One region of the Cryobacterium sp. TMS1-13-1 genome, then DNA from elsewhere that is predicted to be linked to it. Evidence: predicted binding sites of a transcription regulator. Region 1 holds the regulator's gene; the other holds the start of a gene.
The links. Region 1 encodes HrcA, which represses chaperone genes, less so after heat shock. Its sites were predicted from a motif close to TTNGCACTCGNNNNNNNCGAGTGCNAA; they were not measured.
Positions count from the first base shown of each region.

Region 2: groES (co-chaperone GroES) is a predicted target of HrcA. The motif match lies at 3,607-3,633, and genes of this name have one in related genera.

Region 1 covers NZ_SOGX01000010.1:741,167-749,011, forward strand. Annotated here, with positions in the region: gene E3T31_RS12820 (PhoH family protein) at 1-984, opposite strand, end outside; gene E3T31_RS12825 (HIT domain-containing protein) at 1,040-1,417, opposite strand; gene E3T31_RS12830 (16S rRNA (uracil(1498)-N(3))-methyltransferase) at 1,469-2,209, opposite strand; gene dnaJ (molecular chaperone DnaJ) at 2,211-3,317, opposite strand; gene hrcA (heat-inducible transcriptional repressor HrcA) at 3,401-4,420, opposite strand; gene E3T31_RS12845 (DUF4870 domain-containing protein) at 4,659-5,132, shown strand; gene E3T31_RS12850 (DUF4870 domain-containing protein) at 5,304-5,711, shown strand; gene hemW (radical SAM family heme chaperone HemW) at 5,721-6,944, opposite strand; gene E3T31_RS12860 (DUF1990 family protein) at 6,965-7,615, opposite strand; gene lepA (translation elongation factor 4) at 7,621-7,845, opposite strand, start outside.
Region 2 covers NZ_SOGX01000009.1:185,207-193,051, reverse strand. Annotated here, with positions in the region: gene rimI (ribosomal protein S18-alanine N-acetyltransferase) at 1-315, shown strand, start outside; gene tsaD (tRNA (adenosine(37)-N6)-threonylcarbamoyltransferase complex transferase subunit TsaD) at 321-1,406, shown strand; gene E3T31_RS09095 (DUF4190 domain-containing protein) at 1,488-1,940, shown strand; gene E3T31_RS09090 (hypothetical protein) at 1,971-2,366, shown strand; gene E3T31_RS09085 (class I SAM-dependent methyltransferase) at 2,375-3,580, opposite strand; gene groES (co-chaperone GroES) at 3,705-4,001, shown strand; gene rarD (EamA family transporter RarD) at 4,123-5,067, shown strand; gene E3T31_RS09070 (hypothetical protein) at 5,156-5,863, shown strand; gene E3T31_RS09065 (ABC transporter substrate-binding protein) at 5,991-7,292, shown strand; gene E3T31_RS09060 (ABC transporter ATP-binding protein) at 7,485-7,845, opposite strand, start outside.

The DNA.
Region 1 (7,845 bases):
CGCATTGGAACTGCGCTGGGGGCCTTGAGTAGCAAATGCGCGCGCTTCGGCGCTCTCCTGACGGAGGGCCTGCTTCTGCGCGTCGTACTCGGTGTAGGCATCGACGATGCGCCCGACGAGCGAGTGCCGCACGACATCGGCACTGGTCAAATACGAAAAGTGGATGTCGTCGATACCGTCAAGGACGCGGGTCACCAATTTCAAGCCGCTGCTGCCGGCCGGCAGGTCGATCTGGGTGACATCGCCGGTGATAACCATCTTGGAGCCGAAGCCAAGGCGGGTCAGGAACATCTTCATCTGCTCGGGCGTCGTGTTCTGGGCTTCGTCGAGCACGACGAAGCTTGCGTTCAGGGTGCGACCGCGCATGTAGGCGAGCGGCGCGACCTCGATCGTGCCGGCCGCGAGCAGTTTGGGGATCAGTTCGGGGTCGAGCATTTCGCCGAGCGCGTCGTAGAGCGGCCGCAGGTAGGGATCGATCTTGTCGGTGAGCGTGCCGGGCAGAAAGCCGAGCCGTTCGCCGGCCTCTACGGCCGGGCGGGTCAGGATGATGCGCTCGACCTCTTTGTTCTGCAGGGCTCGCACCGCCTTCGCCATGGCGAGGTAGGTCTTGCCGGTTCCGGCCGGTCCGATGCCGAACACGATCGTGTTGTCGTCGATCGCATCGATGTATTCTTTCTGGCCGATCGATTTGGCCCGAATACTCTTGCCACGGGCGGTCAGAATTGGGGCGCCGAGCTGAGCGGAGGGGCTCACGGAACTGTCGGCGGCCAGCATCCGTGCCGCGGTGGCCACTTCGGTCTGGCCGAGGTCGTGGCCGGTGCGCAGGGCCAACTGCAGCTCCTCGATCAGGCGACGCACGGCCTCGACGTCGTCGGCCGAGCCGCCGAGCGTCACGTCGTTGCCGCGCACGTGCACGTCGACCTTCGGGTAGGCGGCCTCGATGGTGTTCAGGTAGCGGTCTTCGGGACCGAGCAGGCGCACCATGGCGACGCCGTCAACGGTGAAGCGCAGCTCCCTGTTGGAGTCAGCTTTAAAAGGATCAGAGGGCGCCAAGCGAGTCCTCCCCTAGGTGATCAGACGCTTCGGGGCTGCCGAGCACGTGCGCGTGCACGTGGAAGACCGTCTGGCCGGCGGCCGCCCCGGTGTTGAACACCAGACGGAACTGTCCGTTGGTGCGTTCGGCCGCGATCTGCTCGGCCACGGCGACGAGTTCGGCGAGCAGGGTGGGATTGCCGGCGGCGAGCTCGACCACGTTCTGATACTGAGGGTCTTTCGTGGTGACAACAACGTGCACCGGGGCTTTGGGTGCAATGTCGAGGAAGGCGATGATGTGCTCGGTTTCGGCCACGATCGTCGCCGGAATCTCACGCGCGATGATGCGGCTGAAAATGGTCGGTTGGGCGACGGAAGAAGACATACCTCTATCTTAAGCGGCGCTATCAGCGGCACGCACTACCAGCGGCACGCTCTACCAGCGACCCAAAGTCGCATTGAGGATTGCGAGGGCGGCTGGCCCCGCGGTCGATGTGCGCAGCACGGTGTCGCCGAGGCGTACCTGGCTCGCGCCGGCCTGCTCGAGCAGGAGCAGTTCGGCCGGCGTTATTCCGCCCTCGGGGCCGACGACGAGCAGAATGTCGCGGTCGTCGGTGGGGACGGCCACCTCGGTGAGGCGACCGGTCGCGGTCGGGTCGAGCAGCAGCATCCGTGTCGTGGCGGCCAAAACGGCCAGCTGCTTGGTGCTGGTCAGCTGGGCGACATCGGGCAGCCAAGCTCGGATCGACTGTTTGCTGGCCTCACGCACGATGCTGCTCCAGCGTTCGTGGCCTTTGGCGATCTTCGCGCCGTCCCACTTGGTGATGGAGCGGGCTGCGGACCACGGGATGACGCCGTCGACGCCGAGTTCGGTGGCGGCCTGAACGGCCAGTTCGTCCCGGTCACCCTTGGCGAGGGCCTGCACCAAGCGGATGCGCGGCGTCGCCGCCGCCGTCTCGCTCGCGTCATCGACGAGGAGGGTCAACTGCAGAGCGTCCGCCGTCAGCACGGCTCCCTCCAGCAGCAACCCGGCCCCATTACCCAGGCGGAGCCGGTCCCCGGGGCGCACCCGGCTCACCGTGACCGCGTGCCGCGCCTCGGCGCCGTCCACGGTGACCACCTGCCCCGGGCGGCACTGCGCCGCCCGGAGCGTTTCCTGCAGGTAGAAATGTGCCACGTCAGCCGAGGAACCGGTCGCGCAGCTTCGCGAACAAGCCCTGCTGGTACTGGCTCAGGGTCGGTGCCGGAGCCGCGTAGCGGGCTGCGAACTGTTCGATCAGGTCGCGTTCCTTGTGGTCGAGCTTGGTCGGAGTGAGCACGTGGATGCCGACCTTGAGGTCGCCGCGGCCACTGCCGCGCAGCTTAGTGATGCCGCGATCCTTGATCGTGAGTACCTCTGAGCTCTGCGATCCGGGGCGAATCTCCACCTCGATGTCACCGTCAAGAGCCTTGACGGTGACGGTGGTGCCGAGAATCGCACTGGTCATCGGCACGTCGAGCGAGCACATCAGGTCGTCGCCGTCACGGCTGAACACGTCGTGATGGCGCACCTTCATCTCGAGGTACAGGTCACCATTGGGACCGGCAGCCGGGCCGGCTTCGCCGCTGCCGGGCATCTGCAGGCGCAGGCCGGTGTCGACGCCGGCCGGAATGTCGACCGGAACGGTGCGGCGGGCGCGAATGCGGCCCTGACCGGAGCAGGTCATGCACGGGGTGGCGATGATGGTGCCGTAACCGCGGCAGGAACCGCACGGGCTTGACGTCATCACGTTCCCGAGCAGGGAGCGCACGGCGCGCTGGATGCTGCCCGTGCCGTGGCAGATGTCGCAGGTGATCGGCGAGGTGCCGGGCGCACAACAGGAGCCCTTGCAGGTCTCACAGACGATCGCCGTGTCGACCTCCAGGTCGCGGTGCGTGCCGAAGATGACCTCGTCGAGGTCGAGGTCGACTCGAATCAGGGCGTCCTGGCCGCGTTCGCGGCGCGAGCGCGGACCACGGCTGCTGCCGCCGCCGCCGCCGAAGAAGGTCTCGAAGATGTCGCCGAAGTTGCCGAAGTTCTGCCCGTCGAAGCCGCCGTTCTGGCCGCCGCCCTGGTCGTACTTTTGGCGCTGCTTGGCGTCGCTCAGCACGTCATAGGCGTGCGTGATGCTCTTGAACCGTTCGGATGCTTCGGCGCCGGGGTTCACGTCGGGGTGCAGCTCGCGGGCGAGGCGACGGTAGGCCTTCTTGATTTGGTCGGTGGTCGCGTCGCGGTCAACGCCAAGCGCTTCGTAATGGTCAGCCAAAGGTGGCTCTCCTTGATTTTTTGATGATGGTTGTTCGAAATGGCACAGAGCCTAAATGGCACAGAGTCTAAATGGCACAAAGTTCAGGTCTCGCCGAGCAGGCGGGAGAGGTACCGGGCGACGGCGCGTACGGCCGCCATATTGTTGGAATAGTCCATGCGGGTCGGCCCGAGCACGCCCAGCCGGGCCAGGTTGCCGCCTGCGGTATAGCCGCTGGTCAGCACGCTCGCTTCCGGCAGGCCGAAGGCCGCATTCTCCCGGCCAATACTCACCGAAACGCCGTGCTGGTCGGTCTCCATCTCGCCGAACAGCCGCAGCAGCACGACCTGTTCTTCGATAGCTTCGAGTACCGGATAGATGCTGCCGGAGAAGTCGTCTTCGGTGCGCACCAGGTTTGCGGCCCCGGCCATGACGAGCTTCTCCTGACGGTTGGCTCCGACCTGGTCGGCGACGGTTCGCGTGATCAGGTCGACGATCGGCTGCAGCGCCGGCGATCCCGGCCAGACGCTCGCGGCGAGGGCGACGCTCGCCTCGGCCATGCCCAGTCCAACGACCGTGACATTGAGTCGGGCGCGCAGTTCGCCGAGCGTCTGTTCGTCGAATGCCCGCGGCAGGTCGATGACCCGCTGCTCGACCCCGCCAGAATCGGTGATCAGCACCGACAGGATGCGCGTCTCGGTCAGCGGCACGAACTCGATGTGCCGAACCCTGGCGCGGGACAGCGAGGGGTATTGCACGAGCGCGACCTGGTGGGTGAGCTGCGAGAGCAAACGCACGCTGCGCACGAGGACCTCGTCGAGGTCGGCAGAGTGACCCAGGAAAGTTTCAATGGCCTGACGCTGGGCCGGGGTCAGCGGACGCAGGTCGGCCAGATGGTCGACGAAGACCCGATAGCCCTTATCGGTCGGGATACGCCCCGAGGAGGTGTGCGGCGCCGCGATCAGCTCTTCTTCTTCGAGCAGGGCCATGTCGTTGCGAATGGTCGCGGCGGAAACACCGAAGGAATGCCGGTCGACGATGGATTTGGAGCCGACGGGTTCGCGGGACGCGACGTAGTCCTGCACGATGACGCGCAGCACATCGAGCCCACGGTCGGAAACCATTTCGCCCGCCTTCCTCTTTTTCCGGTCCAGCTTCAATTGAGCGGATGCCCCGGGTCGGCGCGCCTCGAGCACGCCGGAACGCAGGTTTGCCGGCACGTCGTTGGCACTCGCATCCACTGACTGCCAATACTATCGCGACCGGCCGTGTTCCGGCTGAGCGCACCCATTGCCAGTATCGCGAACCGAGCGTTTAATTACCGCTATACGCTCCTTCCGGAGTTCAGTGAAAGGCACGATCATGAGCGATCCACAGGCACAACCTCCCGGTGATTCCAACTACCGTGACCCTAATGCTGGGCAGCCGCCGTATGGCCAGCAGCCCGGTACGGGCAGCCCATACGGCCCCCCTACAGCCGCAGCCCCACTCTCGGAGGCCGACGACCGGCAATGGGCCTCGTTTGCGCACCTCGGCGGCATCCTGAGCTTTCTTCCGTCGCTGATCATTTGGCTGGTCTTCAAGGACCGCGGCCGCCTCACCAATACCGAGGCGAAGGAGGCGCTTAACTTTCAGATCACCCTCGTGATCGGATACGTCGCAATAAATGTCGTCTCGTTCATCCTGGCGATCGTCACCTTCGGAATCGGCGGCCTGCTCATCGGCCTGACCTGGCTGCTCTGGGTGGCCGGAGTCATCTTTTCGATCATTGGGTTTCTGAAGGCCAAGGACGGCCAGAACTACCGGTATCCGGTCGCGATTCGCCTGATCAAGTAGCGCGCGGCCCGGTCCAATACGCATCTCGGACGGTTAGTCTGGAGGGGTCTGGCTTGGCTTGTCCGACCCCACACAGTGCTATTGCACGCAATGGTTCTTCCCTGGATGTCGTCGGCAACCCATCGCCAGATCCACCGCGTCCAGACCGACCACGCTCGAACAGGAGACCGCATGTCCGAGAACGATTCACGCACAAATCCGTATGAATCCACCCCGCCGCAAAACCCGTACGCGCAGAGCGTCCCGCCGACGCCGATGAGTCCGGCCGACGAGAAGATGTGGGCGACCCTGATTCACGTCGGCGGCATCCTCTTCGCCTTTGTTCCCGCACTCATCGGCTATCTCGTGCTGCGCGATCGTGGGCCGTTCGTTCGTGCCCACAGTGCGACGGCTTTGAACTTTCAGATCACCCTGATGATCGTCTATGTGGTGGGCACCGCGTTGACGGCGATCCTGATCGGCTACCTGATTGTGCCGGTGGCCTGGGTGCTCGGCATCATCTTCTCGATCCTCGCCGCACTCGCGGCCAACCGCGGCCAGGGGTATTCCTACCCGCTGACCATCAGATTTTTCAGCTAGCGCACGCTCTTAGTCGCTCAGCCGCCGCACCACGGCGTCGGCCAGAAGCCGTCCGCGCAGGGTCAGTTCAATGGTCCCGGCGAGGGCAGCTTTGGCGTTGACGAGCTCGTCCGCGATCAGGCCGGCCACCTCTCGGCGTCCGTCCGCTGACAGCGATGCGACCGGGATACCGGTGCGGATGCGGCTCTGCAACAGGATGCCCTCGAGTTCGCGGGTGGGCGCGTCGAGCGTTTCGCGACCGGCTGCCGGGGACAGGCCGCCGAGCATCCGCTCTGAATAGGCTGCGGGATGTTTGACGTTCCACCAGCGCACCCCGCCGATGTGGCTGTGGGCGCCGGGGCCGATGCCCCACCAGTCCTGGCCGGTCCAGTAGGCGAGGTTGTGGCGGGAGCGGTGCACGTCGCTCGTAGCCCAGTTGCTAACCTCGTACCAGTCATAGCCGGCGGCGGCGAGCAGTTCGTCGGCGAGTTCGTAGAAGTCGGCCTGTTGGTCGTCGTCGGTCGGGGCGATCTCGCCGCGGCGAATCTGCCGCGCGAGTTTGGTGCCGTCTTCGACGATGAGCGAATAGGCGCTGAGGTGGTCTGGGTGCAGGCTGAGCGCCTGTTCGAGGCTGGTGCGCCAGTCGGCGAGCGACTCTCCCGGCGTGCCGTAGATGAGGTCGAGGCTCACGTCGAGGCCGGCGGCGCGGGCCCAGTCCACCACGAGGGGCACCCGCTCCGGGTCGTGGGTGCGTTCCAGGGTCGCCAGCACGTGCGGCACCGCGGACTGCATGCCGAAGGACACCCGGGTGAAGCCGGCCTCGGCGAGGGCGCCGAGGTAGGCGGCATCGACCGAGTCGGGGTTCGCCTCGGTGGTCACTTCGGCGTCGTCGGTCAAGCCCCACTGGTCGCGCACGGCGCCGAGCATTTTCGCAAGGTCGGTGACCGGCAGCAGCGTGGGAGTGCCTCCCCCGAAGAACACCGTTGCCACCGGGCGTTCGGGCACGCCCGATGCGGTGAGGATGCGGCTGGCGGCCTCAACCTCGAGCACGGCTTGGCTGGCGTAGTCGCTCTGCTTGACGCCGCGCAGTTCGGTCGCGGTATAGGTGTTGAAATCGCAGTAGCCGCAGCGCACCCGGCAGAACGGCACGTGCAGGTAGACGCCGAAATCGCGTTCAGCGGCGTTGACGGCTGCCGAGGCCGGCAGAAGGCCGTCGTCGGGTGCCGGGTCGCCGATGGGGTGGGGTCCGGCCATGGGTGGTGCTCCAGTACGTTCTATTTGATCGCACCCGCGGGGTGCAAAGCCCGCAGATACAACTTGGTGAATTTGGCCTGCTGAAAGCGCAGCACCGGCCAGGCCAGTCGGTAATACCAGGTGCTCGGCCGCGAAAAGGAGCGGATCGTCAACCAAACCGAGTCGTCCTCACGGTGCTCGACGATGAACGATTCCTCACCACTCTCCGGGTGACCGGCCAGGGTACCGTAGGCGAACCCGATGCGGGCGGCCTCGTCGATCACGTAGACGACCCGCACCGGCGCGGTCACGTGGATCGGTCCAACCCGCATCTGGAGTGTGGCCGTCATACCGTTCGCAATATACGGGGTGCCATCCTCAGCGAAGGTCGCTTCATTGACCGGATGCTGCTGCCCACCCGCCGGCGTGCCGTCGGGTTGAAAAGTCACCGGCGTGTACTGCACGCCGGTTCCGTTTTCGAGGTCGGTCACCTCCATGCCGCTGCCGCGCTGGATTCCCCACGTCATCAGCAACTTCGTCGCGGCTTCAAAGCGTTCCGGCGAACTGCCGAGCCTGACGCTCTGCTCCATCGGCCGGTAGCCCTTGGGCGGATAGCTCATCAGGTCGGGCGCCAGCGTACCGCCGATGGCAGCGTAGCTGACGGCGGCGTCGGTGAAGGTGGCCCTGCGCATCCGCTTTACTTCTTGTCTTTGGTCTCGATGTCGCCGCTGAGCGCGGCGATGAAGGCTTCCTGCGGCACTTCGACCCGGCCGACCATCTTCATGCGTTTCTTGCCCTCTTTCTGCTTCTCCAGCAGCTTACGCTTGCGCGAGATGTCACCGCCGTAGCATTTGGCCAGCACGTCTTTACGCATCGCCGAGATACTTTCGCGGGCGATGATGTGCGCGCCGATCGCGGCCTG
Region 2 (7,845 bases), on a different contig from region 1:
ACCGAGGGCGACATTCAGACCATCGCCGTCGCCGACTCGGCCCGCGGCCACGGCCTCGGACGCACCCTGATGCAGGCCCTCATCTCCGAGGCCCGCAAACGCGGCGCCCGGCTGGTGTTTCTCGAAGTGCGCGCCGACAACCCCAGCGCCCAACGCCTCTACGATCGGCTCGGATTCGTGGAGGTCGGCGTGCGCCGCGGCTACTACCAGCCCGACAACGTCGACGCCATCGTCATGCGCCTGAATATTCCAGAATTGGAATCTATGCTCACCGCCCCAGAATCAGCCGTGCCCACCTCCGCGGAGAATCCGTGACGACCATGAACCGCACCGCCCTGAATCGATCAGAACCGCTCGTACTCGGCATCGAAACCTCCTGCGACGAGACCGGCATCGGCATCGTGCGCGGAACCACCCTGCTCTCCAATACCATCGCGAGCTCGATGGACGAACACGCCCGCTACGGCGGCGTCGTGCCCGAAATTGCCGCGCGAGCCCACCTCGATGAGCTCGTGCCGGCCATTGACGCGGCCGTCGCCGAGGCCGGCATCCGCTTGAGTGATCTCGATGCCATCGCCGTCACCTGCGGTCCGGGGCTCTCCGGAGCTCTCATGGTCGGGGTCGGCGCCGCCAAGGCGCTCGCCGTCGCCCTCGACAAACCGATTTACGCGGTCAACCACCTCGTCGGCCACGTCGGCGCCGACCTGCTGCGCGGCGCTACCAACACCAACGACACCGAGCCACTCGAGTACCCGACGATCGCGCTGCTCGTGTCGGGCGGGCACACCTCGCTGCTGCTCGTGCGCGACCTGGTCAGCGACGTCGAGCTGCTCGGTGAGACCATCGACGACGCCGCCGGGGAAGCCTTCGACAAGGTCGCCCGGCTGCTCTCGCTGCCCTACCCCGGCGGGCCGCAGATCGACCGGGTCGCAGCCCTCGGTAACCCGAAGGCCATCCGCTTTCCGCGCGGACTCAGCCAGCCCAAGGACATGGCCGCGCACCGCTACGACTTCTCCTTCTCTGGCCTCAAGACCTCGGTCGCCCGCTTCGTTGAACAGCGCCAGGATGCCGGCGAGCCCGTGCCGACAGCCGACGTCGCGGCGAGCTTTCGCGAGGCGGTGGTCGACATTCTGCTCACCAAGGCTCTCGCTGCGTGCGCCGACCACGACGTGCCGCGGCTGCTGCTCGGCGGCGGCGTCATCGCCAACGCTCGACTGCGCCAGGTCGCCACCGAGAGAACGGATGCTGCCGGCGTTGTCCTGCGCATCCCGCCGCTCTCGCTCTGCACCGACAACGGCGCCATGATCGCCGCCCTCGGCGCGCAACTCATCATGGCCGGGCATGAGCCCTCGACCCTCGAATTCGGCGCCGATTCCACCCTGCCGGTCGGTCAGATCCAGGTTTGAGCAACGCCCAGTCGCCGGGTACCCGCTAACGGGATAATCTGGCAGGGCGACCACCGAACGAAACTATGAAGGAGACCGCAGATGTCTGATCCCACCCAGCCCCCCGTCGAACCGACGAACAGCGGCCCGACGAACTCGAATCCGGCCGGTGCCAGCGTTCCCCCCGCCGCGCCGGCCTATCCAAGTTATCCGGCGCCGGGTACGCAGCCCTCCGCCTACGGCCAGGCTCCCGCGTATGGTCAGAATCCCGCGACCGGTCAGAACCCGTATGGCCAGCAGAACCCGCAGGACAAGTACAACGTTCTGTCGATCATCTCCCTCGTCACGTCGATCCTCGCGATCTCGATCGTGGGCATCATCACCGGCCACATCGCCCTGAGCCAGATCAAGAAGACCGGCGAAAAGGGCTACGGCCTCGCCCTCGGTGGTCTGATTGTCGGCTACCTCGGCTTCGTCGTTGGAATTTTGGTGCTCATTGGTTCCATCGGGCTGCTCGTCGGAATCGCCAACAGTGGTGTGAGCGAGCCCTACTAAACCCACCCGGTTCGCAGCACGAGGACAGCAATGAGTACACCGCACCAGGATTCCGACACGCATCGGGATTACACCCGTGCGCCCGCGCCCCCGGGCAGCCAGCTCAGCTGGGAATCGACCGTCACCGCCCCGACCGAGTTCGTGCCGTACAGCTACACCGAAGCGGAGGTGCGGCGCATCACCGGCCGGCGCCGACTCTCGGTCGCCTCCGTCGTCTGCGGGTTCGTCGGGCTCGCGCTCGGCGTGCTCGGAGTGTTCGGCCTGCCGATCGCGCTCGTTGCGATCGTCCTCGCCCTGATCGCGCGCACCACCGAGCATCGGGCGCGTGCCCTCTGGAGCAGCGGCCTGGCGAGCGGCATCGTCGGGATTCTGCTCGCGGCCGGCTGGTTCGTCTACATCAGCCAGACCGTGCTGCCCCTGCTGTAGGCCAACCGTTAGCGCACGCGCTCCACGAGCAGCGCGACCCGATGTCCGGCCACCCGGGTCAAAATCAGCGTCGCGACTTCCGGCCCCTTGAGCTTCAACCGGGTGCGCAGCGTCGCGGGATCAACGTCGACGCCGCGCTTCTTGATCTCGAGCGTTCCGATGCGGCGCTCGAGCAGCGCGAGCCGCAGCTTCTTCTCGTCGAACGACAGCGTTTCAAGCACCCGAAAGGCGGTTGCGAACGGCGTGGGCACCAGAATGTCGTTGGTCAGGTAGGCGATTCCCTCGCTCAGCATGCTGGCCTTCATCGAGCGGGCCAGATCGCCGATCAGTCGCGCCCGAATGACCGCGCCGTCGGGTTCGTAGACGTAGTGGCCGAGTTCGCCGACCGGCTCGTCCTCGCTGTCGGCATCGTTGCTCAGCTCCTGCACGCCATCCCGGGTCAGCAGCAACGCCGATCGACGGATGCCCGGGCGAGCGAGAGCGCCGAACCACAGTCCCATCTCCACCACCTGGCCATCCACCGACACCCACTGGGCCTCCGCGTCGACCGGAATCTGGTCGCGATCGTGGCCGGGCCCGAGCTTCATGCCGAGCGGTAGCGTCGCCGCCAGCAGGTAGGCGAAGTCGAGGGAGGGGGAGTAATCCTCGGAGCGGGTGAGCCGCTTGGTGTTGCTGTGCCCGCTCGTGCGCCGGGCCGGATCGAGCCAGACCGCGTCGAAATCGGTCAGATCAACCGTCTCGGCGTCGGCCTGCAACGCGGAGGCATTGGGGAACGGGGCCAGGTTGTAGCTCGCAACCGTGGCCGTGACCTCGTCGGCGTCGACGGCCACGACCGGCAGATCCATCGCGGCGAGGGCCATCGCGTCGCCGCCGATGCCGCAGCCGAGGTCCGCGACCCGCGGCGCGCGGCCGAGGGTGGCTTCAAGCCCGGCGAATCGCCCGGCGTGCAGTGCGGCAACCCGCAACCGGGTCGCCTGTTCCAGACCGGCCTCGGTGAACAGCATCCGCTCGGCAAATTCTCCAAACTTGGCCACGGCTTTCGCCCGCAGTCGCGACTGGCTCAACACGGCCGACACGAGTCCGGGGGCGTGCCCGGCCTTGCGCAGCTCGCTCACGAGCTTCAGCACATCACCGTTTGCCTCGTAGGGCGGCAGGGAATCCAGCAGCCGTAAACTCGCGGGGGAGAGCAGCTCAACGAGCTCGGTTCGATCCATTCTGCAACGGTACCAAACGGCCCGATCTGGCACTCACGTTGCGCGAGTGCCAGCATCCCCCCTAAACTTCACTTGGCACTCTCGCTGTGAGTCTGCTAACCCAAGTCTTAGAAAGAGGTCAACCGTGTCGGTCTCCATCAAGCCGCTCGAGGATCGCATCGTCATCAAGCAGGTCGACGCAGAGCAGACCACCGCATCAGGTCTGGTCATTCCTGACACCGCGAAGGAAAAGCCCCAGGAGGGCGAAGTTGTTGCAGTCGGCCCCGGCCGCATTGACGACAACGGCAACCGCGTTCCCCTCGACATCGCCGTCGGCGACAAGGTCATCTACTCCAAGTACGGCGGAACCGAGGTCAAGTTCGGTGGCGATGACCTGCTGGTCCTCTCCGCTCGCGACGTGCTCGCTGTGGTCGTGCGCTAAGTAGGTTTCATCACTACCTAGCCTTCAGACTGAAATTGGTCTTTAGACTGAAACTCCCGGATGGCCTGGCCATTCGGGAGTTTTTGTTTGCGCAGTTAGTGTCTCGGCAGGGAGAATATTTATGACGGATGCCGCCGCACCGGCCGATTCGGCCGCTCGCGCCACCCACCGCACCGGCCTCGTCTTCGGCGGCCTGGCCTACGGCCTCTGGGGCGTGCTGCCGCTCTACTTTCTGCTGCTCATCCCCTCCGGCGCCTTCGAAATCGTGGCCTGGCGGGTGCTGTTCTCCCTCGTTTTCTGCGCCCTGATCATTACTGTGACCCGCACCTGGACCGTGCTCGGGCGAGCGTTCAAGCAGCCGCGTCTGGTTTGGACCATGGGCCTGGCCGGTGCGTTCATCTTCGTCAACTGGCAGACCTACGTGATCGCCGCGACCACCGGGCACGTCGTCGAAGCGGCCCTCGGCTACTTCATCAACCCGATCGTCACGGTGCTTCTGGGCGTCTTCGTGCTGCGCGAACGGTTGCGCCGCCTGCAGTGGGTGGCCATCGGCATCAGTTTTCTCGCCGTGATCGTGCTGGCGGTCGGCTACGGCTCGCTGCCGTGGATCTCGCTCATCCTCGCGTTCTCCTTCGGCTTCTACGGGCTGATCAAGAAGCGCGTCGGCCCGAACGTCGACGCCGTCACCGGCCTCACCCTCGAAACGGCCTGGCTGGCCCCGGTCGCCATCATTCAGCTTCTGGTCGTTTCCGGCATGTCCGGCCTCACCTTCGGCACCGTCTCCGGCTGGCACACGGCTGGCCTGCTCGCGGCCGGGGTCATTACCGCTGTTCCCTTGCTGCTCTTCGCCGCCGCCGCCCGGCGCCTGCCGCTGACGGTACTCGGACTCATTCAGTTCGTCGCGCCGGTCATTCAATTTCTCGTCGGCGTAGTCGTTCTGAACGAGGCGATGCCGCTCGAACGCTGGGCCGGATTCGCCCTGGTCTGGGTGGCCTTGATCATACTGATGGTCGATATGGTCGCCTCCGGCCGCGGACCCCGTCGCAGCGCGCTTGAGCCTGCCTAATACCGTCCGATCTAGCTCCGAACCCCCGTCCGGCCCAGCCGATACGCTGAACCGACACGTCACCTCAGCTCGTACCAAAGGATTTTAGATGCCCCGTCGCACGCTCACCGTCGTCGTTCTGCTCGGCGCCCTGGCCCTCACCGGCTGCACCAGCACGACCCCGGCCGTGACGAGCACGACCCCGGCCGCGGTCGTCACGGCCGCTCCGAGCGGTGACGGAACCTTGAGCATCGGCACCCTCTTTCCCACCACCGGGGACAATGCTGCGAGCGGCGCAGCGCAGGTGGCAGGCACCGAGCTCGCCCTGCGCGACATTCTGGCCGAGCAGGCGACGCCGACGCAGCCGATCCAACTCGTGCATCGCAACTCGGCCGGTGACCTCGCCGCCGCCTACGCCGACCTCGCCGCTCGCGGCGTTGACCTGGTCTTGTGGGACGCGACGACCGCGCTGCCAGCGGATGCGCACAGCTCCGTTGGCAGCGCCGCTCTGGTATCACTGGGTGACTTCGCCAACGGTGGCACACCGCTCGCCGCAGACGAGGCATTCACCGTGCGTCTGAAGACCGCCGACCCGGGACTGAACGCCACCTCTGGCAGCGCGGAGGCCTACGACGGTCTGATCACGGCCGCCCTGGCCGCCGTGATCACCGGGGACGACGGGGGCGCATCGCTCGATGCCGGCTGGCCGCAGGTGATTTCGGGAATGGCCGTCTGCCTCTCCTGGGGCGAATGCGTGTATGCGCTGGGGCAGGAGCAAACCATTGATTATCAGGGTGTGACCGGTCGCCGTTCGTAACGATTTGATCGCTTTACCCGGTTGTAACACGCACAGGTAGGTTTCTGTGTCTTTGATTGCCTAATCTGTCACCACGGCAGTCAATCGGCTGACCAGACTTACCTCTCGTTATCTATCAAGGAGCAACATGAGCGTATTCGCGAAGGCCTCCGCCTCCCGCTCCGTTCGTACCCTCGTTACCGGTGTCGCGCTCGTCGGCGTGAGCGCACTTCTGCTCACCGGCTGCAGCAACGACGCTGGTACGGCACCCAGTGATTCTGCGGCGCCGTCGGCGGATGCCGCAGACTTCAATACGGTTGAGGCCGGTGACCGCGACCTGACACTGAAGATCGGCACCATCCTTCCGCAGAGTGGTGGACTGGCGTTCCTCGGCCCGCCCGAAGAAGCCGGTGTACAGCTCGCCGTGAACGACATCAATGAAGCGGACCTCGGCATCAACGTTGAAGCCATCTTCCGCGACTCGGGCGACACCACGACCGACACCGCCACCGTATCGGTGACCGACCTCCTCTCGCAGGACGTCACGGCCATCGTCGGTGCGGCTTCCTCTGGCGTCTCTAAAACCGTGATCGACCAGATCACGGGCGCCGGCGTCGTCCAGTTCTCACCGGCCAACACGTCGCCGGACTTCTCCACCTACGCCGACAACGATCTGTACTGGCGCACAGCGCCCTCAGACCTGCTGCAGGGTGACGTGCTCGGCACCCAGATCGCCGATGACGGCAACGCCACCCTCGGACTCATCGTGCTTAACGATGCCTACGGGACCGGCCTGGCCAAGGCCGTTCGCGAGTCGTTTGAAGCCGCTGGTGGAGAAATCGTAGCCGAGTCGCTCTTCAACGAGGGTGAGTCCAACTTCGCGTCGCAGATTGCGGAGGTCACCGCTGAGGCGCCCGACGCCATCGCTCTGATCACCTTCGACCAGTCCAAGGTGATCGTGCCTGACATTGTCGCCGGTGGTTTCGCCGGAGACAAGCTGTACTTCGTTGACGGCAACCTGAAGGACTACAGCGCTGATTTCCCAGCCGACATCATCACGGGGTCAAAGGGCACGCTGCCCGGCCTCGATGTCGGAACGCTCGGCGACTTCACTGAGCGCCTACTCGAGGTGGACCCGACTCTGACCGATTACAGCTACGCGGCCGAATCGTACGACGCCGTTATGCTGATCGCGCTCGCTGCCTATGCCGGCAACGACGTCTCTGGTGAGTCGATTGCCAGCTACCTGCGTCAGATCTCCGGCGGAACCGGTGACGGCACCACCGTCACCGACTTCGCAGCGGCGGCCGAAGCGTTGAGCGCGGGAGAGCAAATCGACTTCGACGGCTTCTCCGGTCCGGTCACGTTCGATGAGAACGGTGACCCGACCGAGGCGACGATCGGACTCTACGAATACAACTCCGACAACACGTACTCCCGCATCAACTAATCACCTCAGTTCGCTCTGAAGGGCTCCGGCTTCGGCCGGGGCCCTTTTGCGTATTCTGAGCCTGGCGAGCGACGGGCGAGCGGATGCGCCGGCTCGGCCAGCGGCATCCGCTCGGCAGGCCTGAGTGCGCACAGAAGCGGCGCCCGAGAGTGTCTCGGACGCCGCTGCTGGCCGGTGGGGGGAGTTTTGCTGCTAGTCCTGCCCGAGGGTGCCGAGGTACAAACCGATCACCTTGGGGTCGTTCAAAAGCTCACGTCCGGTGCCAGTGTAGGCATCGCGGCCCTGGTCGAGCACATAGCCGCGGTCGCAGATCTGCAGGCATCGACGGGCGTTCTGCTCGACCATAATCGTCGTCACACCGGCCTTGTTGATCTCCTTCACGCGCAGAAAGGCTTCGTCCTGGCGTACCGGGGACAGCCCGGCGCTCGGCTCGTCGAGTAGGAGCACGTGCGGGCCCATCATGAGCGCGCGGCTCATGGCGACCATCTGGCGTTCACCGCCGGAGAGCGACCCAGCGCGCTGAGACATCCGCTTGCCGAGCTCCGGAAAGATC